2 regions of the Variovorax sp. GW822-FHT04A09 genome follow, and region 1 is predicted to be linked to the other one. Evidence: riboswitches for the same ligand, from Rfam matches in the RefSeq annotation. Region 1 holds a riboswitch; the other holds the start of a gene.
The links. A riboswitch is a leader RNA that binds a small molecule or an ion and turns the genes downstream of it on or off. The one in region 1 is predicted to bind S-adenosylhomocysteine.
Positions count from the first base shown of each region.

Region 2: it holds a riboswitch for S-adenosylhomocysteine, as region 1 does, so the genes downstream of both, metH (methionine synthase) here and ahcY (adenosylhomocysteinase) in region 1, are expected to answer to the same signal.

Region 1 is NZ_JBXAMV010000006.1:84,729-99,826, reverse strand. It holds gene AC1RLW_RS26110 (S1C family serine protease) at 1-885, opposite strand, end outside; gene AC1RLW_RS26105 (hypothetical protein) at 882-1,490, opposite strand; gene AC1RLW_RS26100 (23S rRNA (adenine(2030)-N(6))-methyltransferase RlmJ) at 1,653-2,612, shown strand; gene AC1RLW_RS26095 (septal ring lytic transglycosylase RlpA family protein) at 2,623-3,261, opposite strand; gene metF (methylenetetrahydrofolate reductase [NAD(P)H]) at 3,315-4,139, opposite strand; gene AC1RLW_RS26085 (TlyA family RNA methyltransferase) at 4,150-4,983, opposite strand; gene ahcY (adenosylhomocysteinase) at 4,989-6,428, opposite strand; S-adenosyl-L-homocysteine riboswitch at 6,494-6,562, opposite strand; gene phaP (TIGR01841 family phasin) at 6,814-7,311, shown strand; gene AC1RLW_RS26070 (alpha/beta fold hydrolase) at 7,334-8,263, shown strand; gene AC1RLW_RS26065 (hypothetical protein) at 8,307-8,747, shown strand; gene AC1RLW_RS26060 (alpha/beta fold hydrolase) at 8,744-9,817, shown strand; gene AC1RLW_RS26055 (GNAT family N-acetyltransferase) at 9,843-10,436, shown strand; gene AC1RLW_RS26050 (peptide chain release factor 3) at 10,503-12,131, shown strand; gene AC1RLW_RS26045 (ABC transporter permease) at 12,136-12,939, opposite strand; gene AC1RLW_RS26040 (DNA methyltransferase) at 13,136-14,176, opposite strand; gene AC1RLW_RS26035 (hypothetical protein) at 14,173-15,098, opposite strand, start outside.
Region 2 is NZ_JBXAMV010000005.1:462,046-477,143, reverse strand. It holds gene AC1RLW_RS25545 (formimidoylglutamate deiminase) at 1-212, shown strand, start outside; gene hutG (N-formylglutamate deformylase) at 219-1,040, shown strand; gene AC1RLW_RS25535 (histidinol-phosphate transaminase) at 1,037-2,194, shown strand; gene AC1RLW_RS25530 (homocysteine S-methyltransferase family protein) at 2,262-3,311, shown strand; gene AC1RLW_RS25525 (SH3 domain-containing protein) at 3,390-4,154, shown strand; gene AC1RLW_RS25520 (LysR family transcriptional regulator) at 4,161-5,081, opposite strand; gene AC1RLW_RS25515 (PACE efflux transporter) at 5,184-5,621, shown strand; gene AC1RLW_RS25510 (lipase secretion chaperone) at 5,634-6,554, opposite strand; gene AC1RLW_RS25505 (esterase/lipase family protein) at 6,566-7,576, opposite strand; S-adenosyl-L-homocysteine riboswitch at 7,754-7,829, shown strand; gene metH (methionine synthase) at 7,852-10,614, shown strand; gene AC1RLW_RS25495 (ArnT family glycosyltransferase) at 10,715-12,472, shown strand; gene AC1RLW_RS25490 (glycosyltransferase family 2 protein) at 12,469-13,455, shown strand; gene AC1RLW_RS25485 (GtrA family protein) at 13,466-13,879, shown strand; gene AC1RLW_RS25480 (amidohydrolase family protein) at 13,905-15,098, opposite strand, start outside; gene AC1RLW_RS25475 (TetR/AcrR family transcriptional regulator) at 15,059-15,098, opposite strand, start outside.

The DNA of each region.
Region 1 (15,098 bases):
GCCGCCGGCTGGCGACGTGATCGACACCACCTGCCCGTTGGTCTTCTCGATCCGGCTGCCGGCGTTGAACGACACCTCGTCGCCGCTGACCCGGTCCACCCGGTAGATCACCGGCGCCCGGTTGCCCGTCAGCCGGTCGGTCCGCACGTACTCGAGCGCGTCGCCGGCGCGCAGCGGCTCCGCCAGCGCCACGCCGGTGCTGCGCCGGGCGCCGCCTTCGGGCTCACGCGCCCGAGCCGCCAGCTGCGCCTGGGCGCGGGCCGGCAGTTCCGCCAGGAACTCGGCCGGCATCGCGAAATTCAGGTTGCCGCCGTCGCGGGCGGCGAAGGTGGTGATGCCCAGCAGGCGGCCGTCGCTGTCGAACAGCCCGCCGCCGCTCGATCCGGGCGCAATCGCCGCCGTGGTCTGCAGCAGCCGCGCCTCGCCGTCGCCGCCGCGCAGGCCCGACAGCAGGCCTTCGCTGAGCGTGTTTTCCAACCCGCGCGGGTTGCCGATGGCGTACACGCGCTGCCCCACCCGCGCACCGCCGGCGGGCGCCAGGGTCACCGGGGTTGCCGTGAAGTTGGCGACCTTGATCTGGCACAGGTCACGCCCCGGGTCCGGGTATTCGAGCGTGGCGCCGTAGGTGACGTTGTCGCGCTTGACCACGAAATTGCTGGCCTTGGCGAGCACGTGGCAGTTGGTGACGAGCCGGCCGGGCGCGATCACCACGGCGCTGCCGGCGCGCAGCGGGCGCTCCTGCGCGTCGAAGGTGCGCACGGCCCAGACGCTGCCGGTCAGCTTGGCGAACAGGGCGTCGGGCTCCAGCGCGGCGGCCGGGCCAGCGGCCAGCAGGGCGCCCGCGGCGCACAGCCACGGCGCGGCGTTCTTCCAGATCGGCTTCACGGCTTGGCGGGCAGCAGGCCGCGCAGGTCGTCCATCGAGACGCGGGCGTCGGGCGCGGCGGGCGGCGCTGCGGGCGCGGGGCGCGCCGGAGCGGGCGGTGCGACCGCCACGGGAGGTGGCGGTGGCGCCACCACAGCGGGCGCGGGCGCGGGCACAGGCACAGGCGCTGCCACGGCCGTCTTCGGCGCCGGCGCGGCCGCCATCTCGGTCGTGCCGATCTTCATGCCGACCGTCGCCTCGTCGCCGGTCTGCGCGCTGCGGTCGAAGCTGCGCACCTCGCCGAAGATCAGCTGGATCCAGCTCGGGTAGTTGAAGCCCGCCCCGGTGCCGGTGTCGATCGCCACGCCGACCAGGCCGCCGATCATCACGTTGCCGACCAGGCCCACGTTGACGCGCGAAATCGCCTGGCCGCGGGCCGGCGGCAGGCCGGACTGGGTGCATTCGATGTTCAGGTTCTCGCCCGAGCGCCGCACCGGCAGGGTCAGGCCCGAGCGCACCACCGCATCATTGCGGTCGTTGGAGACCCGGCAGCGGGCGCCGTCGACCACCTTGCCCTCGGGCGACAGGGTCTCGACCTTCACGTTCTGCGTGGTGCCGTGGGTCACGGAGGCGCAGCCCGTCAAAATAGACAAAACACCCGCGCCGACGCACAGGCCCCAAAATCGCCATCCGGCTCCTAGCATTGCTGCCCCTCGTTGTGTTTTGTAAATCAATGTAGCGCCGCGCGAGTCTAGCGCTCCCCTTTCCACTTTTTCAGGCCTCATTCCATGTTCAGTTACCGCCACGCGTTCCATGCCGGCAACCACGCCGACGTGCTCAAGCACACGGTCCTGATTGCCACCCTCGACCACCTGCTTGAAAAAGACGCCGCGCTGACCGTCGTCGACACCCACGCCGGCGCCGGCCTGTACCGGCTCGACGGCGACTACGCCGGCACCAGCGGCGAAGCGGCCGACGGCGTGCTGCGCTTCTTCGCCGCGCCGGACAAAGCCCCCGACACGCCCGCCCCCGCCGCCAAGTCGACGGGCAAGAAGCCCGCAGCCCCCGCCGAAGACAAGCCGGTCGCCGAAGCCATCGCCCGCTACCTGAGCGTGATCCACGACTTCAACCCCAAGGGCGGCGCCCGCGTCTACCCCGGCTCGCCGTTCATCGTGCAGCACCTGCTGCGCGACCACGACAAGCTCAAGCTGTTCGAGCTGCACCCGACCGACGCCCGTACGCTGGACGCCAACATCGCCCAGCTCGAGGCCGGCCGCCGCATCGCCGTGCTGCGCGACGACGGCTTCGGCAGCGCCACCAAGTTCCTGCCGCCGCCCTCGCGCCGCGCGCTGGTGCTGATGGACCCGAGCTACGAAATGAAGACCGACTACGGCCGCGTGCTCGACTTCGCAGCCGAGGCGCTCAAGCGCTTCGCCACGGGCACGTATGCCGTCTGGTACCCGATCATTCCGCGCCCCGAGGCGCACGACCTGCCACGCCGCCTGAAGACGATGGCGACCAAGGCCGGCAAGCCGTGGCTGCACGCCACGCTGACGGTCAAGTCGAGCAAGATCACGAAGGACGCCGCCTCGGGCGAAACGCAGCGCCCGGGCCTGCCGGCCAGCGGGATGTTCCTGATCAACCCGCCCTACACGCTGAAGGCGCAACTGGCCGAGGCGCTGCCGCAGCTGGCCGAGCGCCTGGCCCAGGACCGCAACGCCGCCTACTCGCTCGAGAGCGGCGGCTGAGGCCGGCCGCTCAGCGGCGCTTGCGCGGCGGCACGATCACCCGCTTGCGCGCAGGGGCCGGCGCACGCACGCGCGAGGTCGGCGCCTCGGGCAACAGCGCGGGCTGCAGATCTTCCGCCGCCACGGCCTGGCCGCCGCAGCGCATGCCCTCGCGGTCGATGACCGACAGCGCCACCTGCTTGATGCCCATGCTCGTGAGACCGATGCGGTCGGCCGCGGCGCGGCTCAGATCGATGATGCGGCCCGGCGTGAAGGGCCCGCGGTCGTTGACGCGCACCAGCACCTCGCTGCCGTTGACCAGGCTGCGCACGCACACGCGCGTGTTGAAGGGCAGCGTCTTGTGGGCCGCCGTCATGGCGCCCATGTCGAAGCGCTCGCCGTTGGCGGTCTTGCGCTGGTGGAACTGGATGCCGTACCACGAGGCGCCGCCGCGCTCGAAGATCTCGCGCGGTTCATCGCCGGGCACGCCATCGTCCAGCGATTCGCCGGTGCCCGACACCGCGAGGTCGTAGCGCACCGACGGCACGGCCGAGCGCGGCGCGGCGCCGGGCGGCACGGCCAGGCCGCGTCCCAGCGGCTGCAGCCGCTTGCCGGACGCCGCCGGCGCAGCGGCGGTGTCCGCGTCTTTCTCCTGCGTGGCAGGCGGCATGGTGCACCCTGCGAGCACGCAGGAGACCGCGACGGCGACCGCGCGCAGCCCTCTCAATCCAGGCGCTCCAGGATCGCCAGCGTGGCCGCCGACTGGTTCATCGTGTAGAAGTGGATCGCGGGTGCGCCGCCCGCTTGCAGGCGCGCGCACAGGTCGGTCACCACGTCCAGGCCGAAGGCCTTGATGGAAGCCGTGTCGTCGCCGAAGCCCTGCAGCCGCAGGCGGATCCAGCGCGGGATCTCGGCGCCGCAGGCGTCCGAGAAGCGCATGAGCTGCGTCGAGCTCGTGATGGGCATGATCCCCGGCACGATCGGCGTGTCGAGCCCCAGCTTGCGCGCGTCGTCGACGAAGCGGAAGTAGGCCTCGGGGCTGAAGAAATACTGCGTGATGGCCGAGTCGGCGCCGGCCTTCATCTTGGTCGCGAAGGCCTGCAGGTCGGCTTCGGGCGAGCGCGCCTGCGGATGCACTTCGGGGTAGCAGGCCACCTCGATGTGGAAGTCGCGGCCGGTCTCCTCGCGGATGAAGGCGACGAGGTCGCTCGCGTACTGGAACTCGCCGCCGATGCCGTAGCCGCTGGGCAGGTCGCCGCGCAGCGCCACCAGGCGCTTGACGCCCATGGCCTTCAGCTCGGCCAGTTGCTCGCGCACGGTGGCGCGCGTGGCGCCGATGCACGAGAAGTGGCTGGCGGCGTCCACGCCCTCGGCCAGGATCTCCTGCACCGCACCGAAGGTGCCCTGGTGCGTGGAGCCGCCCGCGCCGTAGGTGACGGAGCAGAACTGCGGCTTGCGCGCATACAGCTGCTGGCGCACGGCGCGCAGCTTGACCGCGCCTTCGGGCGTCTTGGTCGGGAAGAATTCGAAACTCAGCGGAAGGCGCACCTGCGTCTCCTTAGGAACCGTCGCCCGCCTTGGCAGCAGCACGAACGGCGTGAATGAAAAACTCGCGGTTGCCGTCGCCCCCGGCGATCGGGCTGTCGAACCAGCGCAGCACCTTCAGCTCGAGCGCCGCGCAGGCGTCGTGCAGGCGCTTCTCGACCACAGCGTACATCGCCTCGTCGCGCACGATGCCGCCCTTGCCGACCTGGCCGGGCTGCAGCTCGAACTGCGGCTTGACCAGCATCAGCAACTGGCCGTCGTCGGCCAGGAACTGCACCACGGCCGGCAGCACCAGCGTGAGCGAGATGAAGGACAGGTCGCCGACGATGAGGTCGAAGCGCGGCTCGGCCGGGGCTTCGACAACTTCGAGCGCCTCACCCACCTCGTCGTCCTCGCCGTCGTCCACCTGCAGATCGGCCGGCGACAACGCCCGCGCATTGACGCCTTCGATGGCGACCACGCGTTCGTCCTCGCGCATGCGCGGATGCAGCTGCCCGTGGCCCACATCGATGCCCACCACCTTGGCAGCACCGTGCTGCAACAGGCAGTCGGTGAAACCGCCGGTCGACTGGCCGATGTCCAGGCACAGCCTGCCCGTCGGGTCCACGCCGCTGGCTTTCAGCGCACCTTCGAGCTTGAGGCCGCCGCGCGACACGTAGCGTGCCTCGGCGGCGTCGGCGAGCTCGAGCTCGGCCGACTCGGGCACTTCGTCCTTGTTCTTGACGACATTGCGCCACGCGTCGCTCGTGCCCGCGTCACGCCAACGCATGCCGCCGGCGATGAGCCGGACAGCTTGCGAACGCGAGGCGGCCATGCCGCGCTCCACCAACAGTTGATCGGCGCGCACGCGGATCAATAGCGGTAGGTGTCCGGCTTGTAAGGGCCGTTCTTGCTCACGCCGATGTAGGCGGCCTGGGCGTCGGTCAGCTCGGTGAGCATGGCGCCGACCTTCTTCAGGTGCAGGCGCGCGACCTTCTCGTCCAGGTGCTTGGGCAGCACGTAGACCTTGCCGGCTTGATACGCATCGGGCTTGGTGAACAGCTCGATCTGGGCGATGGTCTGGTTGGCGAACGACGACGACATCACGAAGCTCGGGTGGCCCGTGCCGCAGCCCAGGTTCACGAGGCGGCCCTTGGCCAGCAGGATGATCTTCTTGCCGTCGGGGAAGGTGATGTGGTCCACCTGCGGCTTGATCTCTTCCCACTCGTACTTCTCGATCGACGCGACGTCGATCTCGTTGTCGAAGTGGCCGATGTTGCAGACGATGGCCTGGTCCTTCATCTTGACCATGGTGTCGTGCGTGATGACGTCCTTGTTGCCGGTGGTGGTCACGAAGATGTCGGCCTTGTCGGCGGCGTACTCCATGGTCACGACCTTGTAGCCTTCCATGGCGGCCTGCAGGGCGTTGATGGGGTCGATTTCGGTGACCCACACCTGGGCGCTCAGGGCGCGCAGGGCCTGGGCCGAGCCCTTGCCCACGTCGCCGTAGCCGGCCACGCAGGCCACCTTGCCGGCGATCATCACGTCGGTGGCGCGCTTGATGCCGTCCACCAGCGATTCGCGGCAGCCGTACAGGTTGTCGAACTTGCTCTTGGTGACCGAGTCGTTCACGTTGATGGCGCGGAACAGCAGCGTGCCCTTGGCGCTCATCTCGTTCAGGCGGTGCACGCCGGTGGTGGTCTCTTCGGTCACGCCGATGATCTCGGCCGACTTGCGGGTGTACCAGGTGTCGTCCACGGCCAGCTTGGCCTTGATGGCGGCGTACAGAATGCGTTCTTCTTCGCTGGTCGGGTTGGCGAGCACGCCCAGGTCCTTTTCAGCGCGCTGGCCCAGGTGCATGAGCAGCGTGGCGTCGCCGCCGTCGTCCAGGATCATGTTCGGGCCTTCGCCCTTCGAGCCCTTGGGACCGAAGTCGAAGATGGCGTGGGTGTAGTCCCAGTAGTCCTTCAGCGACTCGCCCTTGATGGCGAACACCGGCGTGCCGGCGGCGGCGATGGCGGCGGCGGCGTGGTCCTGCGTCGAGAAGATGTTGCACGAGGCCCAGCGCACTTCGGCGCCCAGGGCTTGCAGCGTCTCGATGAGCACGGCCGTCTGGATGGTCATGTGCAGCGAGCCCGTGATGCGCGCGCCCTTCAGGGCCTGGCCCTTCGAGAACTCTTCACGGATGGCCATCAGGCCGGGCATCTCGGTTTCGGCGATCTTGATTTCCTTGCGGCCCCAGGCGGCAAGGGACAGGTCGGCAATCGCCTGGTCGGCGGTCGAGACGGGGGTGGGCTTGAGTACAGCGCTCATGTGAACTCCAAAACTGGTTTGAAAGATGCCACTGCGTACGGGGAAGAAAGACTCACCGCGAGAACAGCGGGTGAGCGTGGTTGCGATGTGGTCCGAGCCTCACGCCTGACGGCGCTGCAACGCTCCTCGGAGCGCCGGATTGTAGTCGCGGCCGCCCGGCCCGCCAATCGACCGGGGCATCCCACATCACGGAAAGCGCGAGCGCCCGCCAGGCCGGGCCGGGCGGCGCGGGGCACCCCGGGAAACTCCGCAGGCAAATCCGCGCTTGGAGCGCCCTGAGCCGCGCCGGCCCGGCGTATCGTGGCGGCGGGCCCCGGCCGCCCGGCCGCTGCCTGCATCCACCCGTTCGATTGTTTTCATCACCCGACACAGGAGATTCCGCACCATGGCCACTGCCAAGAAAGCCGCCGCGAAAAAAACCACCGCCAGCAGCGCCGGCGCGAAGCAGGCGGCGCCGTCCGCCGCGGACATGCTCGATCCGATGAAGAACCTCAAGGGCATGGCCGAGCGCCTGCAGAACCTGAACCTGACCGGCGGCGCCGGCAAGCTGCTCGACAGCGGCCGCAAGGACCTGCAGGCGCTGATGCAGGCCAATGAAAAGTCCTACCAGGGCCTGCAGACCGTGGTGCAGCGACAGACCGAAATGATCAAGACCGCCATCGCCGAATGGCAGACCGCCGCCAAGGCGATGCCGGGCAAGGACCCGAAGGAAAACCTCGCCAAGCTCGACGAGCTGGGCCGCCAGTCGTTCCAGCGCGCCGTCGACGACATCAAGGAACTGGCCACCCTGGCCGCCAAGTCGCAGGCCGACGCCTTCGACGTGGTGCGCCAGCGCATCCAGGCCAACGTGGACGAGGTCACGAAGCTGCTGCAGCGCAAGTAACAAGAAGAAAAGAAAGGCCCGCATGACCGCCGTCGCGCCCCGCACCGAACGGCGCACCCGCGCCAACGGCATCGAACTGGCCTGGGACAGCTTCGGCGACCCCGAGGCGCCGCCGCTGTTGCTGGTCATGGGCCTCGGCGCCCAGATGGTCGCCTGGGACGACGCGTTCTGCGCCGCCCTGGCGCAGGCCGGCGGCCACCACGTGATCCGCTTCGACAACCGCGACATCGGCCACTCCACCCACCTGCCGCACGCCGGCGTGCCCGACATCCAGGCGCTGATGCTGCAGGCCATGGCCGGGCGCCCGCTGCAGGTGCCCTACACGCTGCGCGACATGGCCGACGACTGCGCCGGCCTGCTCGACGCGCTGGGCATCGCGCGCGCCCACGTCGTGGGGGCGTCGATGGGCGGCGCCATCGGGCAGGAGATGGCCATCCATCACCCGGGGCGGATGCGCTCGCTCACCAGCATCATGTCGAGCACCGGCGACCCGGCCCTGCCGCCGCCCACGGCCGAGGCGCTGGCGGTGCTGTTCGCGCCCGCGCCGACGAGCTTCGAGGCCTACCTGCCGCACCACGCCAAGCTGTGGCGCGTGCTGCGCGGCCCCGACGCCTTTCCGCTCGACGAGGCGCGCGACGCCGAACGCGCGCAGCTCGCCTTCCTGCGCGGCCTCAACCCGGGCGGCGTGGCGCGGCAGTTGGCGGCCGTGTTCGCGTCGGGCAACCGCAAGCCGGCGCTGCGCGCGGTGCAGGTGCCCACGCTGGTGATCCACGGCGATGTCGATCCGCTGGTGCCCGTGGCCTGCGGCGTCGACGTGGCCGAGGCCATTCCCGGCGCGACGCTGCTGCGCATTCCGCGCATGGGCCATGCGCTGCCGATCGCGATGTGGCCGCAGATCATCGAGGCCATCGCCGCGCACACCGCACGGGCGGCGCGGCGCGACGATCACTGAAGAAAAAAGAGACACGACAACGAACCCAGACGGAGGTGTTTTCATGAACCAGTTTCCGTCCCTCGATCCCATGGCCCTGTGGCGCGAGCTCACGGCCCAGTGGGAAAAAAGCACCAACGAATTCGCCAACGAAGCCATGGCCTCGGACCCGTTCCGCCAGGGCATGCACGGCGGCATGAACGCCTCGCTCACCGCGCAGAAGGCGGTGGGCGACCTGATGGCGCGCTACCTCACGCTGCTGAACCTGCCCACGCGCACCGACCTGCAGGCGCTGGGCGAGCAGCTGCACCGCATCGACGACCACCTGGCGGGCATCCGCCGCGCGCTGGAAGGCGGGGCCGGGCCGGCCGCGCGGACCGCCGATACGGCCACTGCACCGCCACGGCCGCGTCGCACCAAGCAACCGCCGGCGGCGGCAGTGCCCGCACCTGCCGCCAAGACCGCCGCCCCCAAGAAACGCCCCACTGGAAAGCGCCGCCCATGAGCGCGCCGCCCGACACCTTCCAGCTGCCCGACATCCGCGGCGAGATCGAGCGCACGATCCAGCGCAACATCAAGGGGCTGGACTTCCTGACCTCGACCGCGCCCGCTGTCGGCCTCACGCCCAAGGACGAGATCCACCGGCGCGGCACGCTGAGCCTGTACCACTACCGCCCGATGGTCGACGAGATCTACCGCGTGCCGGTGCTGATGGTGATGGCCACCACCAACCGCGCCTACATCTTCGACCTCGCGCCAGGCCAGAGCATGGTCGAGTATTTGCTGCTCAAGGGCTACGACGTCTACGTGATGGACTGGAACGCGCCGCGCCCCGACGAGAAGCGCCTGCGCATCGAGGACTACGTGCTCGACTTCATTCCCGATTCGATCCGCCGCGTGCAGGAAGACTCGGGCGAGGAAGACGTGACCATCGCCGGCTACTGCATGGGCGGCGTGCTCTCCACGCTGTACGCGGCGCTGCACCCCGGCGGGCCGATGAAGAACCTCGCGCTCTTCACCACGCCGATCGACTTCAGCCGCATGAAGCTGTTCCACGCGTGGTCCGACCGGCGTTATTTCGACGTCGACCGCCTCATCGACACCGTGGGCAACGTGCCGCCCGAGATGCTGTTCGCCTCCTTCGACATGCTGCGCCCCGCCGGGCGCGGTGCCGGGCTGGTGCAGCTGTGGGACAACATGGCCAACGACGAGTTCGTCAAGTCGTACCGCATGTTCGACCGCTGGGGCGCCGAGATGCTGCCGCTGGCCGGCGAGTACTTCCGCCAGACCGTGAAGGAGCTCATGTGGGACAACAAGCTCCACAAGGGCGAGCTGGTGCTCGGCGGGCGCCCCGTGCTGCTGAAGAACATCACCGTGCCGGTGCTGCACGCGCTGGCGCAGCACGACCACATCGTGCCCTACGAGGCGGGCCAGCCGCTGATCGCCGGCATCGGCTCCACCGACAAGGAAGAGGTGGTGCTCAAGGGCGGCCACGTGAGCCTGGCGGCCGGCACCAACGCCGTGCGGCGGCTGTGGCCCAAGCTCGACGAGTGGCTGGGCGTGCGCTCCACCTGACGAACACAACCATCCCCCTACGCTCATGACCGCCTCTTCTTCCCGCACCTACCCGCGCACCGTTTCCCACGCGGACGGCGACATCGCCCTGCGCCTGATGACCGGCGCCGACGCCCCCGCCGTGCTGGCCTTCGCGCAGGCGCTGCCGGCGCACGACCTGCTCTTTCTGCCGCGCGACATCACCGAGCCCAAGGTGATGGCCGCCTGGGTCCGCGCCATCGAGCGCGGCGACATCGACAGCGTGCTCGCCGTGCGCGACGGCGCCGTGCTGGGCTGCGCCGCCGTCATCCGCGACCCGCATTCGTGGTCGGGCCACGTGGCCGAGCTGCGCGTGCTGGTGTCGCCCGCGCTGCGCGGCGGCGGCCTGGGCCAGCAGCTGGCGCAGGAGGGCTGCGCGCTGGCCTTCGCCCACGGGCAGGAAAAGATCGTCGCCCAGATGACCGTCGACCAGCGCGGCGCCATCGCCGTCTTCCAGGCCCTGGGCTTCCGGCCCGAGGCCCTGCTCACGCGCCACGTGAAGGACCGCGAGGGCAAGGCGCACGACCTCGTGGTGCTGAGCCAGGACGCGGCGCAGGTCGAGGCGCAGATGCGGGCGTACGGGGTGACGGAGGCGTTTTAGGCCTACAGCCCGGGGTTGGCGGGGCGGCCTCCTAAAATCGGGGGATTCCCCTGCAGATTGCCCACCTTGTCTTTTCTCGCCGAAACCCGCCGCCGTCGCACCTTCGCGATCATTTCCCACCCTGACGCCGGCAAGACCACGCTGACCGAAAAACTGCTGCTGTTCTCGGGCGCGATCCAGATCGCCGGCTCGGTGAAGGCGCGCAAGGCCTCGCGCCACGCCACCTCCGACTGGATGGAAATCGAGAAGCAGCGCGGCATCTCGGTGGCCTCGTCGGTGATGCAGATGGTGTACCGCGAGCACGTGATCAACCTGCTCGACACGCCCGGCCACAAGGACTTCTCGGAAGACACCTACCGCGTGCTCACCGCCGTCGACTCGGCGCTGATGGTGATCGACGCGGCCAACGGCGTGGAAGCGCAGACGCGCCGGCTGATCGAGGTCTGCCGCCAGCGCGACACGCCCATCATCACCTTCGTCAACAAGATGGACCGTGAAGTGCGCGAGCCGCTGGACATCCTGGACGAGGTGGAGCGCGAGCTCGGCATGCCCTGCGTGCCCATGACCTGGCCCGTGGGCCAGGGCAAGAGCTTCCGCGGCATCATGAACCTGCGCACGCAGGCGATGACGGTGTTCGAGTCGGGCAGCGAGCGGCTGCCGCACGACTTCGAGACCATCCCGCTGAGCGAGCGTGACACGCTCGTCAAGCGCTTCGGCGCCGACTTCGAGCACGCCATGGAAAGCATGGAACTGGCCACCGGCGCCTCGCCCACCTGGGACCGCGAGGCCTTCCTGGCCGGCAAGCAGACGCCGGTGTTCTTCGGCTCCGGCGTGAACAACTTCGGCGTGATGGAAGTGCTCGACGCGCTGGTCGACCTGGCGCCCTCGCCGCAGTCGCGCACCAGCACCACGCTGGTCAACCGCCAGCCGGTGGTGAAAGAGATCCAGCCCGAGGACAAGGACTTCGCGGGCGTGGTCTTCAAGGTGCAGGCCAACATGGACGCCAACCATCGCGACCGCATCGCCTTCGTGCGCATGGCCTCGGGCAAGTACACGCCGGGCATGAAGCTGAAGGTGCAGCGCACCGCGAAGGAACTGCGCCCCACCAGCGTCGTGACCTTCATGAGCCAGCGCCGCGAGGCGGTGGAAGAGGCCTACGCCGGCGACATCGTGGGCTTCACCACCCACGGCGGCGTGCAGCTGGGCGACACCATCACCGACGGCGCGAACCTGCAGTTCACCGGGCTGCCCTTCTTCGCGCCCGAGCTGTTCATGACCGTGATTTTGAAGAACCCGCTGCGCACCAAGCAGCTGCAGCAGGGCCTGGCCCAGCTCGGCGAAGAAGGCGCGATCCAGGTCTTCCGCCCCGAGGTCGGCGGCCCGATGCTGCTGGGCGCGGTCGGCCAGCTGCAGTTCGAAGTGGTGCAGCACCGCCTGAAGGCCGAGTACGACGCCGACGTGCGGCTCGAAGGCTGCCAGTACACGGGCGCGCGCTGGATCACGGCCGACACCCCGGCCGAGCTGCGCGAGTTCGTCCACGCGTACCCGGTGCGCATGGCCAAGGATGCGGCCGACACGCTGGCCTTTTTGTGCACCTCGCCCTACGACGTGCGGCTGGCGCAGGAGCGTTTTCCGAAGATCCACTTCCATCCGCTGCGCGAGCACGCGGGCCTGGCGCTGCAGAGCGCCGGCTGATCGGCTAGCTGCCCGACGAGGTGTAGTGGCGCAGCCCCATGCGCCACGCACCGAACGCCGCCGCGAGGAACACGAAGCCTGCGAGCGGCGACACCCACCCCACCCAGGCCGGCGCGCCCAGCGGGTCGGGCTTGCCCAGGATCGCCAGCACCGGGTAGTACGCCACGCAGGCCAGCGGCACGATGAAGGTCAGCACGCGGCGGAACCACTGCGCATAGAGCGCCAGCGGGTACTGCGCCGCCTGCACGCCGCCATAGGTGAGCACGTTGGCGATCTCCAGGCTTTCGACGGTCCAGAACGACAGCGTGCCCTGTAGCACCAGGATGCCGAGGAACAGCGCGATGCCGCCGGCCAGGGCGAACGTTGCGATTGCCACGGCGCTGGGGGTCCATGCGATGTCGGCCTGCACGGTCGCGAAAGCCAGCACGAGCAGGCCCTGCAGCAGACGGCCGAGGCGGCTGATGCGCACATCGTGGCCCATGAGCTGCAACGCGAGCGGACGTGGGCGCAGCAGCAAGCGGTCGAAGGTGCCGGTGCGCAGGAACTCGGTGCCCAGCACGTCGAAGCCGCGGCCCAGTGCGTCGGCGAGGGCGAACATGCAGTTCACGAGGCCATAGAACAGCGCGACCTCGCCAATGCCCCAGCCCTGCACCTCGCCGAAGCGATGGAACAGCGCCCAGACGGCGACGACCTCGATGCCTGTGCCGAGGAACTGGCCGAGGGTCAGCAGCAACGCGGACGCGGGGTACCTGGCCTGGCCGCTGATGGAGGCGGCCATGAGGCGGAAGAAGAGAGGGAGGGCGCCCATCTTCAATGGCCCTCGCGGCCTGTGTCGCCGTGGTTCAGGGCGCGTGCACAGGCCACCGGGTACTTCCCTCCGCGAATGTCCCCCGGGCTTCGCCCTCCTCCTTGATTTCGCTGCGGGAAGCACCCAGTGTCCTGCGCACACCGAGCGCGGTCGTTGTGCCGGTCGATCCACCGCTGTGCGAATTGCGTCATGCCACTCATTGCTCGTAGCAGATGTCGAGCCTGATCAATGCGCCGCGGGCATCGATGCGGTCGGCTCGGAAGTAGAAGCGGTCGCGGTAGCTGTCGAGGCGAAGGGGCGCGGTGACCGGGTCGCCCCAGCTCGTCACCGAGAAGCCCTGCCCTTGCAGCCATCGCAGCAGGGTGTCCAGGCGCTGCGGGTCGGCGTCGACGCGGATGTCGGCGTCTGCGGGCGGCGTGCCCTGCGGGTCCTGCTGCCAGCGCGCGAAGCTGCCGAACAGCGTGAAGACGTGTCCTGCGGCGCGCATCGCATCGAGCAGCGCAGCGGTGGCCGACAGGTCGATGCGCTCGCGCTGCTTGCGAAAAACCAGCGCGTGTTCGTGGCGCCGGTCGGTGCGGGCATCAGTGTCGTTGTCTGCCGCGTCGTGCGGATAGACCAGCACGCGCTCCTCCTCCATCGTGAAGAGCGAACCCAGGATGCGGGCGAGATCGAAGGCCAGCGGCAGCACGCGATCGCCGATCCGGAGGTTCTCCACCATCGCGATGCAGGCGCCGCCCTCGCGCAATCCGGCGCGGACGCGGTGAAAGACATTGCGCAGGCCGTCGAGGTGCTGCGCGTAGCTCGGGCTGTCGTAAAGCTGGGACGTTGCCTGCGCACCGGTCCAGCGGCAACCGAAGTAGGGGACGTTCGTCAGGCACAGGTCGAAGGGCGGGAGCGCTGCGTCTTCGAGCGCATCGCACGAGGCGTGCAGGAGCGTCGTGCCGTGGGCGAGGCCGTGGCGTGCCAGCCGCTCGCGGATGAGGTCGAGGCGGCCTGCATCGACTTCGCAGCCCAGGGCCTGGCGCTGCTCGAGGCGCGCCGCGAGCAGCGTCGTGCCGAAGCCGGCGAACGGATCGAACACCGTGTCGCCCGGTTGCGAGAACCGGCGCACGAAGGGCAGCATCTGCTCGACCCATCCGCAATCGCGCCCGCCCATCGGGTCCCGCGCGCGCAGGTCGTCCGGCAGGCGGTAGCGCGGCGATTCATGGTCGAGCATCAGCCAGCTGTGACTGGTCATGGACAGGCCTTCGCGGTGCGCGTGTCGAGCAGCACGTCGTGCCCCGGCTCCCAGCCGGCGCAGAGCTGTCCGTCGGCAAAGTAGACGAGCTTGTAGACGTCGCCGGTCGCGTGGCGCGCGTGCATGGCGCCGTAGTCGGCGCTTTCGAAGACGACCGTCAGGCCGCTGTCGGTGCGCAGGCGCAGGTTCCAGAAGTAGTAGCCCTCGGTGAGGCTTTCGAGGGTCCACCCGCGCGAGATGTCGGGGGCATCGAGGCAGGCCGTCAGCAGCGCGTCCATCGAGACCCGCTGCGTGCGCAGATAGCGCGCGGTGGCGTTGTCGCGATAGCCGTCGTCGAGCCGCGAGAACTCCCGGAAGACGACGGTGCCGGCGCCGCATTGCCGTGCCCACGCGAGGTACGCGGCCACGTCGGTCGGCTGCGCGACGCCGCCGCGCTGGAGGATGCACACGAGCCGCAGCGCCACCGCATCGGCGAGCTGGCGCGCGGTGCGTTCGAACACGGCGGCATCGCCGATGGCCACCTCGGGCCGGAACCGCATGATGGCCTGGTTGACCGCGCCGTCGTGGTGGTGGCGGGACAGCTCCAGCCAGCTCATTCCGAAGCCTTGCAGCGCGCGCCGCAGCACCTCGCCCTGCGGTCCGGCAAAGCCTGCGCCGTTGGTATAGAGCACACGGTCTTCGACCACCGGGCCTTCGCTTTCGCCCGCGGCCAGCGTGTGCAGCAGCCGGAGCATCCAGTCGGCGTCGTCGCTCGTTTCCAGGCCCGAGAGCGACCACGACAGCGGCACGTCGCGCAGGGCCCGCAGCGCGCGGAACAGGCCGTCGAAGTAGTCGGGCGCCGGACGCAGCCGGGACGCCGAGGTTCCGCCGTCGGTCTTGCGCAGGTTTTCCGAGCAGAAGCCGCAACGAGCCGAACAAGGCT
Region 2 (15,098 bases), on a different contig from region 1:
ACTTCGTCGTGCTCGACGCGCATCACCTCGCGCTGCAGGGCCTGTCGGCGCCTGACATGCTCTCGGCCCATGTGTTCGCGAGCCACCGCACCTCGGCCGTCGACGCGGTCTGGGTGGCGGGCCGCCCACGCGTCACGGCCGGGCGCCACGCGCTGCATGGCGATGCCGCAGCCGCCTTCGTTGCCGCGCGCACCCAACTCCTCAAGGACTGAATTCCCATGGCCTTCACCACCACCGAACCGGCGTTCCGTTTCCGCCAGGGCACGCGCCCGCTGCTGATCTCGATGCCGCACGTCGGCACGCACGTGCCGCCCGCGCTGGCCGCGCGTTTCACCGACGAGGCGCGCCACGTGCCCGACACCGACTGGCACCTCGAGCAGCTCTACGACTTCGCCGACGCACTCGGCGCCTCGGTGCTCGTGGCCACGCACTCGCGCTACGTGGTCGACCTGAACCGTCCGCCGGACGGCGCCAGCCTGTACCCGGGCCAGAGCGTGACGGGCCTGTGCCCGGTCGACACCTTCGATGACACGCCGGTCTACGCGAAGCCCGAAGACCACCCGTCCGACGAAGAAATTGCCGCGCGCCGCGATGCCGTGTGGCGCCCCTATCACCAGCAGCTGCAGGCCGAGCTCGACCGCCTGCAGGCCGCGCACGGCACCGTCGCGCTGTGGGACGCGCACTCGATCCGCTCCGTGCTGCCGCGCTTCTTCGAAGGCAAGCTGCCCGACCTGAACCTGGGCACCGCCGACGGCAAGAGCTGCGACCCCGCGCTGGCCGCCACGCTGCGCGGCATCGCCGAATCGGCGCCGGGCTACACCGGCGTGCTCAACGGCCGCTTCAAGGGCGGCCACATCACGCGCCAGTACGGCAACCCGGCCGGCGGCGTGCACGCGGTGCAGCTGGAGATGACCCAGTCGAGCTACATGCAGGAAGCGCTGCCCTTCGACTACCTGCCCGACGTGGCCGCGGGCGTGAAGCCGCACGTGCGCCGCATGTTGGAAGCGGTGCTGGCCTTCGTCGAAGGCGGCGCCCGGTGAGCGCCGCCATCCACGCGTTCGCGCGCCCCGAGGTGCCACCGCTGCCGCCCTACAACGCGGGGCTGTCCTCGGACGCGGTGCGCGCGCGCTACGGCGTCAGCGAGATCGCGCGGCTGGCGAGCAACGAGAACCCGTACGGCCCCAGCCCCGCGGTGGCGCGGGCGCTGGTCGACTTGGCGGCGCGCGCGGGCACCTACCCCGACGCCAATTCCACGGCGCTGCGTGCCGCCATCGCACAGCGCACCGGTGCGCTGCCCGGCGAGGTGGTGATCGGCAACGGCTCCGAGGACATCCTGCAGATGCTGTGCCAGGCGCTGCTGTCGCCGGGCGACCGGGTGCTCACGCAGCGCCCGGCCTTCGGCCTGCACGAGATCTACCCGCGCATGATGGGCGCGCAGGTCGAGCTGCTGACGCTCACGCCGGAACTCGGCTTCGACGTCGATGCCTGGTGCGCGGCGCTCGCGCGCGGACCCAAGGTGGTGATGCTGGCCAACCCCTCGAACCCGGTCGGCTGCATGTTCGATGCAGCCGACTTCGCGCGCCTGCTCGCGGCGGTGCCCGCGGGCACGCTGCTGGTGGTGGACGAGGCCTACTACGAATATGCGCGGCTGGCGCCCGGCTACCCCGACGTGCTCGCCCTGCTGCGCGCATGGCAGGCGGCCGGCGAAGGCCGCTCCCCCTGGATCGTGCTGCGCACCTTCTCCAAGGCCTGGGGCCTGGCCGGCCTGCGCGTGGGCTACGGCATTGCGTCCGACGCGGCGCTGGTGCAGTTGCTCGACCGCGTGCGCACGCCCTTCAACGTGAACCTGGCGGCGCAGGCCGCGGCGCTGGCGGCCTGGGGCGACGAGGCCTTCATGGCGCAGGCGGTGGCGCGCACCGTGCAACAGCGCGAGGCGCTGGCGGCGCAGCTGCGCGCCCTGGCCGGATCGGTCTGGCCGGGCCTGCGCATCGCGCCGTCGGCGGCCAACTTCCTGTTCGTCGACCTCGGGCGGCCCAACGCGCCGGTCAACGAGGCCCTGCTGGCGCGCGGGATCATCGTCAAGCCCTGGAAGGAGCCGGGCTTCGAGACCTTCATCCGCGTGTCGGTGGGCACCGACGCGGACAACGCGCGCTTCGTGCAGGCGCTGGCGGAGATCGCGGGCGGGCAAGGCTGACACTGGGGCCGGGTCGCCAAGACCCGCCTGCGCGCCGGGCCAGACCGGGGTTTTTACAATCGCGGACATGACCAAGCCCCTCATCTATACCCGCGGCCAGGCGCTGCCGGGCATCCTGGCCAACCGCATTGCCATCCTCGACGGCGCGATGGGCACGATGATCCAGCGCTTCAAGCTCACCGAAGCGCAGTACCGCGGCGAGCGCTTCAAGGACTTCGAGCGCGACGTGAAGGGCAACAACGAGCTGCTGTCGCTCACGCGCCCCGACGTCATCACCGACATCCACGAGGCCTACCTCGCGGCCGGCGCCGACCTCATCGAGACCAACACCTTCGGCGCCACCACCATCGCGCAGGAGGACTACAAGATGGCCCACCTGGCGCGCGAGATGAACCTCGAATCGGCCAAGCTGGCGCGCGCGGCCTGCGACAAGTACAGCACGCCCGACAAGCCGCGCTTCGTGGCCGGCGCCCTCGGCCCGACCCCCAAGACGGCGAGCATCAGCCCCGACGTGAACGACCCGGGCGCGCGCAATGTCGATTTCGAATCGCTGCGCGCGGCGTACTACGAGCAGACCGAGGCGCTGGTCGAAGGCGGCGCCGACGTGATCCTGGTCGAGACCATCTTCGACACGCTCAACGCCAAGGCCGCACTGTTCGCGGTGGACGAATATTTCGACAACAGCGGCCAGCGCCTGCCGCTGATCATCAGCGGCACGGTCACCGATGCCTCGGGCCGCATCCTCAGCGGCCAGACCGTCACCGCCTTCTGGCACAGCGTGCGCCATGCGCAGCCGCTGGCCATCGGCCTGAACTGCGCGCTGGGCGCGACGCTCATGCGCCCCTACATCCAGGAGCTGGCGCGCGTGGCGGGCGACACCTACATCAGCTGCTACCCGAACGCCGGCCTGCCCAACCCGATGAGCGACACCGGCTTCGACGAGACGCCCGACGTCACCTCGCGCCTGCTGCACGAGTTCGCGGCCGAGGGGCTGGTGAACATCGTGGGCGGCTGCTGCGGCACCACGCCGGACCACATCGCGGCGATCGGTGCGGCGGTGGCGCCTGCGAAGGGCCGTCTCCTGAACAGCAACGGCTTCTACAAAGAAGCCGCCTGAAGCCGGGCGCCGCGCGCGCCCTCGGCTGATTGACGGCTCCCCGCCCCACGCCTACGCTGGGGCGCACAGGAGCCTCCCATGAACGCCACATCCTTCTTGCGCCGCGCTGCCTTGGGCGCGCTCGTCCTGCTGCTGCCGCTCGCCGCGGCGGCGCAGCAGGCCTTCACGCGCGGCGCGGTCAACCTGCGCGCCGGGCCTTCGGGCGACTACCCGCTTGTGGCACGGCTCGGGCCGGGGCAGCCGGTCGACGTGGTCGGCTGCACCAGCGGCTACGGCTGGTGCGACGTGGTGCTGCCCGACGGCGGGCGCGGCTGGGTCTGGGCCAGGAACCTCGACTACGCCTACCAGCAGCAGCGCGTGCCGCTGGCCACCTACGGCGCGGTCATCGGCGTGCCGATCGTGAGCTTCGTGATCGGCAGCTACTGGGCCGACTACTACCGCGACCGCCCCTGGTACGGCGACCGGCGCTGGTGGGGCCACCGGCCCCCGCCGCCGCCGATCGCGGGCTGGCGCCCGCCGCCGCCCGTGCACCCGGGCTGGCAGCCGCGGCCCTGGCCGGGGCCTGGCGTGCGTCCGCCCCACGGACCCGGGGTCCGTCCGCCTCATGGGCCTGGGGTTCGTCCCCCGCACGGGCCGGGCATCCGGCCGCCCGTCGACCCCGGGTTCCGTCCGCCGCGCCCGCAGCCGGGCTTCCGGCCCGGGCCGCCGCCGGGCGTGTCGCATCCGCATCCGGGCGGCGGCCGGCCCGGTGGGGGCGGCGGGGGTGGAGGAGGGCGTCCGCACGGCGGGGGCGGTGGGCACGGCGGTGGAGGCGGGCACGGCCACGGCCACGGAAAGAATTGACCCGGCTCACACGGCCGGCGTCCCGATGCCGGCCGCCGCCTGACGGTCGCGTGCGATCAGCGCCACGAAGCGCTGCGCGCCCAGGCCCAGCGGCCGTTCGCGCGACCACACCACGTCCACCCACAGGTCGAGTCCGTTGCTGAGGTTCTCGAACGGGATCTCGACCAGCGCGCCCGCCGCCACGTGCGGCCGCGCGAAGTTGCGCGGCAGCCAGCCCCAGCCCAGCCCGGCGGTGATCAGGCTCAGCGCGGCCAGCGCGTTGTCGGTGCGCCAGACATGCCGCGCGAACACGAAGCGCGGGTCGCTGGTGGCCAGGTCGCGCCCCGCGACCACGATCTGGCGCGTGTTCGTCAGGTGCTCCTCGCGCAGGCGCCCGCCGGCCGCCGCGCGCAGCACGGGGTGCTCGGGCGCCATCACGGCCACCATGGTGTCGCTGCCCACCTCCTGGAAGCCCTCGCGGCCGTCGAGGCTGGGGCGCTCGAACACCAGCGCCAGCTGCGCCCGGCCGCTGTGCAGCAGCGCCAGCGCGTCGGCCTGCGGCGCAGCCAGCACCTCGACCTGCAGCAGCGGGTAGTCGTCGGCCAGCGCGGCCAGCGGCCCGCTCCAGGGCGCGGCCAGCAGCTCGGGCGCGATGGCCAGCGTGAGCCGGTCTTCCAACCCCTGCGTGAGCGCCAGCGCCTGCACCTGCAACTGCCGCAGCTGGGCCGCGAGCAGCCGCGCCTGCGGTTCGAGCGAGCGCGCGGCCGACGTGGGCTGGGGCTCGCGGCCGCTGCGGTCGAACAACGGCAGCGCCAGCTCGGCCTCGAGGTTGGCGATGGCCATGCTCACGGCCGACGGCACTTTGCGCAGCGCCCGCGCGGCGGCCGAGAACGAGCCGTGGTCGATCACGGCCAGGAAGACCTCGACGTTGTCGCTGGAGAAAGCCATGGCGCCCCGATCTATCAATAAAACTGAAATAAGTTAACTTTTTATATCAACTAAAAGCAAATAAAGTCCCTCCATCGCAGTCAAACACACAGAGAAACAGTCATGCAGGGCCTTCAGCGTCGGATCGTTTACATCTCCCTCTACGAGGGCATCGCCATCGTGGCGGCCAGCGCCGGCCTGGCCCTGATGTCGGACGCGGGGCTCGGCCACTCGGGCCTGCTGGCCGTGGGCGCCTCGGTGATCGCGGTGATCTGGAACCTGACCTTCAACGCCCTGTTCGAGCGCTGGGAGTCGCGCCAGGCGGTGCGCGGGCGCAGCCTGAAGCGCCGCATCGCCCACGCCATCGGCTTCGAGGGCGGCCTGATCGCCTTCCTGGTGCCGATGCTGGCCTGGGGCCTGGGCGTGTCGCTCTGGCAGGCGCTGGTGATGGACCTGGGCCTGGTGGTGTTCTTCCTGGTCTACACCTTCGTCTTCAACTGGGCCTTCGACCGCGTGTTCGGCCTGCCGGCCTCGGCCATGGGCGAAGCGCAGCCTGCGTAAGCCTGCGCTTACTTAGCGGATTTGTCGCGCCGGCTTGGGCGCGGCGGCCGAGCGCATCGCCAGGGCACCGCTCAGGCGCAGGCGCTCGTTCTCGTTGAAGAGCGTCTCGCGCAGCTGGGCCCGCTCGGCCTCGGGCGCGCTGGCGTAGCGGTCGAGCCGGGCGTTCCATTCCTGGGTTTCCTGGTCGAGCGTGGCCAAGCCGCGTGCCACCTCGTAGCCGTAGGTCTCGCTGCGCGCGGCAAAGCGCTCCTGGGGGCTGGCGCCGCGCGCCTGCAGGGCCTCGGTCTGGCGCATCACGTCCAGATGCGCCACCGCCTCCTTGCGCACCTCGCGCTGCGCGGGCGACAGCCAGGCCTGCTCGCTTTGGGCCAGCGCCGCGGCGCGCTGCTCGGGCGTGAGGTCGGGGTTGGACAGCAGCTCCATCTTCTCGGCCATGAACCGGTCCTGCCGGATCTGGTCGCCGAACAGGCCTTCGATTTCCTCGGGCGCGAAGAACTGACGGCGCACCGCCTCGCGTGCCTCCAGGCTGCGCCGCAAAAAGGCCGGGTCGCCGGGCGCGGGCGGCTGCAAGGTGCGCAGGGCTTCCTGCATGTCGACGTAGCGCTCCAGCAGGCCCAGCGCGCGCACGCGCCAGTCCTCGCGCAGGCGCTGGGCGAGCAGGGCGGGTGCGCGGGCCATCAGCGTGGCCTTGCTGTCGGCCTGCGCTTCGGCGAGCACCTGGTCGAAGAGGGTGATGAGGTCGCTGGTGAGCAGGGCGTCGGGGGCCGCTGCGGTGGACTGCGCCGGACGAGGCGCGGTGGGCACCGCGACCGCCGCCGTGGCGCGGGGCGCGGCGGCCTGCGGCGCATCGACCGCCCCGGGGCCGAGTGCCAGCCAGCCGGTCCCCGCGGCCACCAGCGCGACGGCGCCGATGGTCAAGGCCACACCGCGCATGCGCAGCGTCCTCAGAGCCCCGCGCTCTTGAGTCGCGCGGCCTGTTCCCTGAACAGCTCCGGCGGCTTCTTCTCGTAGTACGGGAACTGGCTGCCGTAGGTGTTGCCGAAGGCCTGGTTCACCTCGTCCAGGTGGTTCTGGCGGTAGTCGCCCAGGTGGGTGCCCAGGCGCGTGGTGCAGACCGCGAGCAGGCCGTCGTTGGCCTCGCCGAAGAAGAACAGGCTGCCCAGCGTCGACAGCGCCGTGTCACTCGGGTCGAACAGGTTGAAGCTGGTCGACACGCCCGACCACGAGTAGTAGCGCACGCCGTTGGCCACGGCCGCACCGCTCTTCACGTCGCACGACGAGCCCGGCGCGGGGCGCCCTTGCGGGAACTTGGCGTCGAAGGCCGCACCGCCCGCCGTGGTCAGCGAGGCCAGCGCGTTCAACGGCACCTCGGGCAGCTGGCTCGGGTCCTTGCCCGAGAGAAAGCCGATCAGCCCCGTCAGCAGGCCGACGGCCTTCACCACCAGGGTCTGGCCGATGCCGCCTTCGGGCAGCTTGGCCAGCAGGTCGGCCACCTTCGAGCCGCCGTTGGCGCCGCCCACCGACGTGACCGAGGCCACCATGTCCGGCGCCACCGCCGCCACGTAGCGCACCGTGGGCGAGCCCTGCGAATGGCCGATGAGGTTGAACTTGAGCGTGGGGTTCTGCTCCAGCGCGCGGATGGTCTTGAGCTCCTGCAGCAGCTGCTCGCCGCGGATCTCGGAGGTGTTGGTGCCCGACACCTGCGCCACGTACACCTTGGCGCCCGCGGCGGCCAGCCTGCCGGGGATGTCGTAGAAGTAGTCGACGCCCAGCAGGTTGTCGAAGCCCAGCAGGCCGTGGACCAGCACGATCGGGTACTTGGTCTTCGCCGTGTCGGAGGTGACGCGGGCCTCGACGCGGGTGGCGCTGTCGCCGGCGGCGGCACGCGCTGGTGGCGCGTGAACCGCGAGGGCCGCGGCGGCCAGGAGGCCGCAGCTCAGGGCCACGGCGCGCATTGGGGTGGCTGCATGCTGCAACCGGACATTCCACTTCCTGGCCATCGGCGAACTCCCTTACGTTTGGTTAAAAACACGAACGTTCGTTCAGAAACGGTGGGCGCATTCTGTTGACACGTGCAGGAATGAAAACTGGGGTTTTCCCAGGGCGCAATCGAATCGACCTAAAATGCGCGACTTCCCAAGGAGCGTTGCAGCGGTTCGCCACAGAGGCGAATCGTCAGGCTTGGGGCGACAACGACGCTCGCCTGTCCGACTCTTCCGCAGGTGAGGCCATGTCCCAGATTCCCGCATCCGTTTCCGCTCCCGTTGCTCCCCCTCCCATGAAGCTGTCCGGCCTCGAGCCGGTCGCCATCGGCGAGGGCACGCTGTTCGTCAACATCGGCGAGCGCACCAACGTCACCGGCTCCAAGGCCTTCGCGCGCATGATCCTCAACGGCCAGTTCGAGGACGCCCTGGCCGTCGCGCGCCAGCAGGTGGAGAACGGCGCGCAGGTGATCGACATCAACATGGACGAGGCCATGCTCGACAGCAAGGCCGCCATGGTGCGTTTCCTGAACCTCATTGCCAGCGAGCCCGATATCGCGCGCGTGCCGGTGATGGTCGACAGCTCCAAGTGGGACGTCATCGAGGCCGGGCTGCGCTGCATCCAGGGCAAGGGCATCGTCAACTCCATCTCCATGAAGGAGGGCGTGGACAAGTTCAAGCACGAGGCCAAGCTGGTCAAGCGCTACGGCGCTGCCGCCGTGGTCATGGCTTTCGACGAGAAGGGCCAGGCCGACACCTACGCGCGCAAGATCGAGATCTGCGAGCGCGCCTACCGCGTGCTGGTCGACGAGGTGGGCTTTCCGCCCGAAGACATCATCTTCGACCCGAACATCTTCGCCATCGCCACCGGCATCGAGGAGCACGACAACTACGCGGTCGACTTCATCAACGCCGTGCGCTGGATCAAGCAGAACCTGCCCGGCGCCAAGGTGTCGGGCGGCGTGAGCAACGTGAGCTTCAGCTTCCGCGGCAACGACCCGGTGCGCGAGGCCATCCACACCGTGTTCCTGTACCACGCGATCCAGGCGGGCATGGACATGGGCATCGTCAACGCCGGCATGGTCGGCGTGTACGACGACCTCGAGCCCACGCTGCGCGAGCGCGTGGAAGACGTGGTGCTCAACCGCCGCCCCGATGCCGGCGAGCGCCTCGTCGAAGTGGCCGAGACCGCCAAGAGCGGCGCCAAGGACGACAGCAAGAAGCTCGAATGGCGCGGCACGCCCGAGCACCCGGTGCACGTCAACCAGCGCCTGTCGCACGCGATGGTGCACGGCATCACCGACTTCATCGTCGAAGACACCGAAGAGGCCTACCAGCAGATCCTCGCCAAGGGCGGGCGTCCGCTGCACGTGATCGAAGGCCCGCTCATGGACGGCATGAACATCGTGGGCGACCTGTTCGGCCAGGGCAAGATGTTCCTGCCGCAGGTGGTGAAATCGGCGCGCGTGATGAAGTCGGCCGTGGCCCACCTCATCCCGTACATCGAGGAAGAAAAGCGCCAGGACGAGGCCGCGGGCCGCGACGTGCGCACCAAGGGCAAGATCATCATCGCCACCGTGAAGGGCGACGTGCACGACATCGGCAAGAACATCGTCACCGTCGTGCTCCAGTGCAACAACTTCGAAGTGGTGAACATGGGCGTGATGGTCCCGTGCCACGAAATTCTGGCGAAGGCCAAGGTCGAGGGCGCGGACATCGTGGGCCTGTCGGGCCTCATCACGCCCAGCCTCGAAGAGATGCAGTACGTGGCCGGCGAGATGCAGAAGGACGACCACTTCCGCATCAAGAAGATCCCGCTGCTCATCGGTGGCGCCACCACCAGCCGCGTGCACACGGCCGTGAAGATCGCGCCGCACTACGAAGGCCCCGTGGTCTACGTGCCCGATGCCTCGCGCAGCGTGAGCGTGGCGCAGTCGCTGCTCTCGGACCAGGCCACCGCGTACATCGACGAGATCAACGCCGACTACGAGAAGGTGCGCACGCAGCACGCCAACAAGAAGCAGGTGCCGATGTGGCCGCTGGCCAAGGCGCGCGCCAACAAGACGCCCGTCGATTTCGCCAACTTCGTGCCCACCGTGCCCAAGTTCATCGGCCGGCGCGTGTTCAAGAACTTCGACCTCACCGAGCTGGCCAAGTACATCGACTGGGGCCCGTTCTTCCAGACCTGGGACCTGGCCGGCCCGTTCCCCGCCATCCTGAAGGACGAGATCGTCGGCACCGAGGCCGTGCGCGTGTACGCCGACGGCCAGCGCATGCTCAAGCGCCTCATCGAAGGGCGCTGGCTCAGCGCCAGCGGCGTGGTCGGCTTCTGGCCCGCCAACACCGTGAACGACGACGACATTGAGCTGTACACCGACGAGACGCGCAGCGAAGTCGCGCTCACCTGGTACGGCATGCGCCAGCAGACCGAGAAGCAGATGATCGACGGCGTGATGCGCCCCAGCCGCTGCCTGGCCGACTTCGTCGCGCCCAAGGACAGCGGCGTGAAGGACTACGTCGGCGTGTTCGCCGTCACGGCCGGCCTGGGTGTCGAGAAGAAAGAGAAGTTCTTCATGGACGACCTCGACGACTACTCGGCCATCATGCTCAAGGCCCTGGCCGACCGGCTGGCCGAGGCCTTTGCCGAAGCCATGCACCACCGCGTGCGCACCGACCTGTGGGGCTACGCGCCCCACGAGGGCCTGAGCAACGACGACATGATTGCCGAGAAGTACCGCGGCATCCGCCCCGCGCCCGGCTACCCGGCCTGCCCCGACCACAGCGTGAAGGGCCCGATGTTCGACCTTCTGAACTGCGCGGACATTGGCATGACCCTGACGGAGAGCCTCGCTATGATGCCCGCCGCCAGCGTGAGCGGCTTCTACCTCGGGCACCCCGATGCGACGTACTTCAACGTCGGCAAGATCGGGCACGACCAGTTGCAGGACCAGGCCGCGCGGCGCCGCACGAGCGAAGCGGAGCTCGAGCGCCTGCTGGCGCCGAACCTTTGAACCTGCCGGCCGGTCGGCGCGACCGGAGTGACCGGCCACGGGAGTTGATATTCAGAAGCTGATCTTTGCCGCCGCGCACTACGCCCAGTTCGCGATCTTCGTGATTGCCTGCTGGGGTGCCGGCCGCGCGGTGCTCGCGCGCCTGCGTCCGCCCTCGCGCCGCGACGCCTGGCTCGAAGCGGCCATGTCGGCCGCGCTCGGTGTCGGCCTTTACATCTGTGCCTTCCAGGCGCTGGCGATCTTCGGGCTCTTTCGCCGCGAGGCCACGCTGGGGCTGGTCGGCGCGGGCGTCGTGGCCGCCGCATGGCAGTGGCGCGGTTGGCGCGCCGAGGTGCGTGCGCTGCGCGCGGCCGCGCCCGCCACCCCGCCGTGGACCCGCTTCGAACGCATCGCCGCCATCGCGCTGGCGCTGGTCGCGCTGCCCGCGCTGGTGGCGCCGCTCGCGCCGCCGGCCGCCTTCGACGAGCTGATGTACCACCTGCCGTATGCGCGCCTGGTGGCGCAGCAGGGCACGCTGGGCATCCACGACTGGCTGCGCTACCCCTGGTTCCCCTACAACTACAACCTGCTGTACGCCGCCGCGCTGCAGGTGGGCGACGACGTGCTGCCGCACTTCCTCAACGCCCTGGCGGGCGCGCTGTCGGTGCTGATGATCTTCCGCCTGGGCATCCTGCATGCCAACCGGCTCACCGCCTGCATCGGCGCGGCCATCTGGCTGGGCATGGGCGACTACGCCAACGCGCTGATCGACATGGGCGTGGCGCTGTTCGTGCTGTCGGCCTTCGTGGCGCTGTGGTGGTGGCGCGAGTCCGAACCGCTGCGCGACGGCACGCGCTGGCTCTGCCTGGCGGCGTTCTGCCTCGGCGTGGCGGCGGGCTCCAAGTACCAGGCGCTGATCTTCCTGCCGCTGGTGGCGCTGTTCGTGGTGCGCCACGAGCGCCGCCTGTTGCAAGCCTGGGCGCCGGCGCTGCTGTGCTTCCTGATCCCGTGCATCTACTGGTATGCGCGCAACGCGATCATGACGGGCGACCCCTTCAACCCGATCGGCGCGCGCGTGTTCGGCTTCACCGAATGGGTGCCGGCCGACTACGTGCAGCAGGTGGCCGACGTGCGCGACCACGCCGAGATGCCCAACGCGCTGATCTGGTCCGTGTTCCTCGCGCCCTTCAGCGTGTGGTGGAAGCGCTCCGCCGCGGTGCGCGCGGCGGGCTGGTTCTGCCTGTACTCGGTGGCCGTGTGGGTCGTGACCTCGCGCTACCCGCGCTACCTCATGGCCTCGTTCCCGCTGCTCGCGATGACGGCCGCCGTGGGCTGGCAGGTGCTGTTCGGCTGGATCGCGGCGGGCGTGCGCCGCCTGCGCGGTGCGCCCGCTGCGGTCGCAGCCGACGGCCCGCGCAGCGGTGCCGGCGTCGGCGACTGGATCGTGGTGCTGCTGCTGGCCGTGCTGGCCGCCGTGTCGGTGGGCCAGACGGCCACCAAGGTGTCGATGATCTCGCTCACGCCCGAGGCGCGCGAGGCCTTCCTGCGCAAGCACGTGCCCGGCTACGGCGTGATGGACTACGTGCGCCGCAACGTGACCGGCCGCGTCTACCAGATTGCGCTGAACGAGGCGATCTACTACGGCCCCAATCCGATCTGGGGCGACACGCTGGGGCGCTGGCGCTACCGCGACTACCTGCTGATGTCGCCCGGCGACACGGCGCGCAAGCTGGCGGCCGAGGGCTTCACCACCGTCGTCATGTCGCCCGAGATGGTGAAAGTGCTCAGCGTGCGGCCCGGCTTCGACCAGTACTATGGCCTGCTGCACGAACAAGACGGCAGCCGGGCCTACCGACTCCTTCCGACGACCGCTCGATGACCGACCACCGACCTGCTCCCGTGTCCGCCATGCCACGCATTGCCGCCGTCATTCCCTGCTTCAACGAAGCCCTGGCCATCACCCAGGTGATCGAGGGCTTCCGCGCGGCCCTGCCGGGCGCCGAGATCCACGTCTTCGACAACAACTCCACCGACGACACCGCCGCCGTGGCCCGCGCGGCCGGCGCGATCGTCACGCACGTGGCCGCGCGCGGCAAGGGCAACGTGGTGCGGCGCATGTTCGCCGACGTCGAGGCCGACATCTACGTGATGGTCGACGGCGACGCCACCTACGACACCACCGCCGCGCCGCGCCTCATCGCGCGGCTGGTCGAGGGCAACCTCGACATGGTGGTCGGCAGCCGCGTGGACGACGGCCAGGACGCGCTCACCTACCGCGCCGGCCACCGCTTCGGCAACTGGCTGCTCACGGGCACCGTGGCGCAGCTCTTCGGCGGCGGCCTCACCGACATGCTCTCGGGTTACCGCGTGTTCTCGCGCCGCTATGCCAAGTCGTTCCCCGCGCTGTCGCAGGGCTTCGAGATCGAGACCGAGCTGACCGTGCACGCGCTCGAACTGCGCATGCCCTACGCCGAGGAAGCCACCGCCTACAGCACGCGCCCCGAAGGCTCGCACAGCAAGCTCTCGACCTACCGCGACGGCTGGCGCATCCTGAAGACCATCGGCAAGCTGTTCGTGAGCGAGCGGCCGCTGCAGTTCTTCTCGATCGTCGCGGCCGTGCTCGCGATCGCTGCGCTCGCGCTGGCCGTGCCGCTGTTCATGACCTACGCCCACACCGGCCTGGTGCCGCGGCTGCCCACGGCGGTGCTCGCCACCGGCGCGATGCTGGCGGCGCTGCTGTCCTTCGTCTGCGGCGTGGTGATGCACACCGTCACGCTCGGCCGGCAGGAGGCCAAGCGGCTGCGCTACCTGGCGCAGCCTTGCGTGCGCGAGAGCTTGCGCAAGAGCCTGCGCGCGCACTGACGGCGGCGCGATGAAGATCGGGCGCGAGTTCCTCTCGTTCGCCGTGGCCGGCGTGATCGGCTTCGTGGTGGACGTGACGGTGCTCTACCTGCTGGCACCGCTCTTGGGGTGGTACGGCGCGCGCGTCGTGTCGTTCCTGGCCGCCGCCACCACCACCTGGCTCTACAACCGCCGCTACACCTTCGCGGCGAGCGCGGCCGGCGCCGCCACGGGGCGTTCGGTCTGGCGCGAATACCTGGGCTACCTCACGACCATGCTGGCCGGCGCGGTGCTGAACTACGGCACCTACGTGCTCACGCTGCACTGGGTGGAAGGCCGCTGGGCCGCCGCGCTCGGCGTGGCGCTGGGCAGCATCGCGGGCATGGGCGCCAACTTTCTCTCGGCGCGCTATCTGGTTTTCCGCTCGCACCGCAGCGGCGGCTGAGGCCGCCGGGCGCGTGCACTCAGGTTCAGTGCCCGCCCGACACCACCACCGGGATCTCGGTGGCCGGCGGCGTGTTGCGGCTGCGGCCGCAGCGCACGAGGCCGTCGATCATCACCATGCCCACGCCCGGGATGTCGCCCAGCTGCACGCTTTCGAGCAGGCCCGGCGCGGGCGAATGCTGGGCACGGTCCATGAACACGAAGTCGGCCGCGCGGCCCACTTCGATCAAGCCGCAGTTGAGCTTGCGGATCTTCGCCGTGTTGCCCGTGGCGAAGCAGAACACCAGCTCGGCCGGGATGTTCGCGATGGACGACAGCATCGCCACCATGCGCAGGATGCCCAGCGGCTGCACGCCCGAGCCCGCGGGCCCGTCGGTGCCCAGGATCACGCGGTGCGGGCACTTCAGTTCGAGCGCCGCCCGGGCCGCCGCGATGGCGACCTTCTCGTTGCCGTTGTGCACGATCTCGATGGCGCGCGTGCTCTTCTCGCACAGCTCGCACACGTGCGCCTCGGGCAGCGAGGTGTGGCCGCCGTTGATGTGGCCGATGATGTCGGCGTCGGCTTCGAGCACCACGTCCTTGTCGATCAGCCCCGAGCCCGGGATCGACGGGCCGCCCGTGTGGATCGTGCTCTGGATGCCGTACTTGCGCGCCCAGGCCACCATCTCTTTCGCCTCGTAGCCGGCCTTCACCGAGCCCAGGCCCACTTCGCCCAGCAGGCCCACGCCGGCTTCGGCGAGTTCCTTGAAGTCGCTCTCGACCATGCCCTTCTCGATGACTGGGGCGCCGGCCAGCACCTTCACGCCACCGGGGCGGAAGTTGTCGAAGGCGCGCTGCGCGGTGATGGCCAGCGCCTTCAGGCCGACGATGTCCTTCGGGCGGCCGGGCAGGTGCACCTCGCCGGCGGAAATCATGGTGGTCACGCCGCCGTGCATGGTGGAGTCGATCCAGCCGATCTGGCCCTGGCGCGGCGTCCAGTCGCCGAACACCGGGTGCACGTGGCTGTCGATGAGGCCGGGCGCGACGCAGGTCTTGCGCGCATCGATGACGGTCTGTGCGCCTTCGAGGTCGCAGTCTTTCTCCTTGCCGACCGCCACGATCAGGCCGTCGTTCACCACCAGGGTGTCGGCGTCGAGGATGGGCTTGTCGATGTCGCCCGAGAGCAGCAGCCCGATGTTCTTTATGACGACCTTGCCCGACTTTGCGCCGGCTGCGATTTC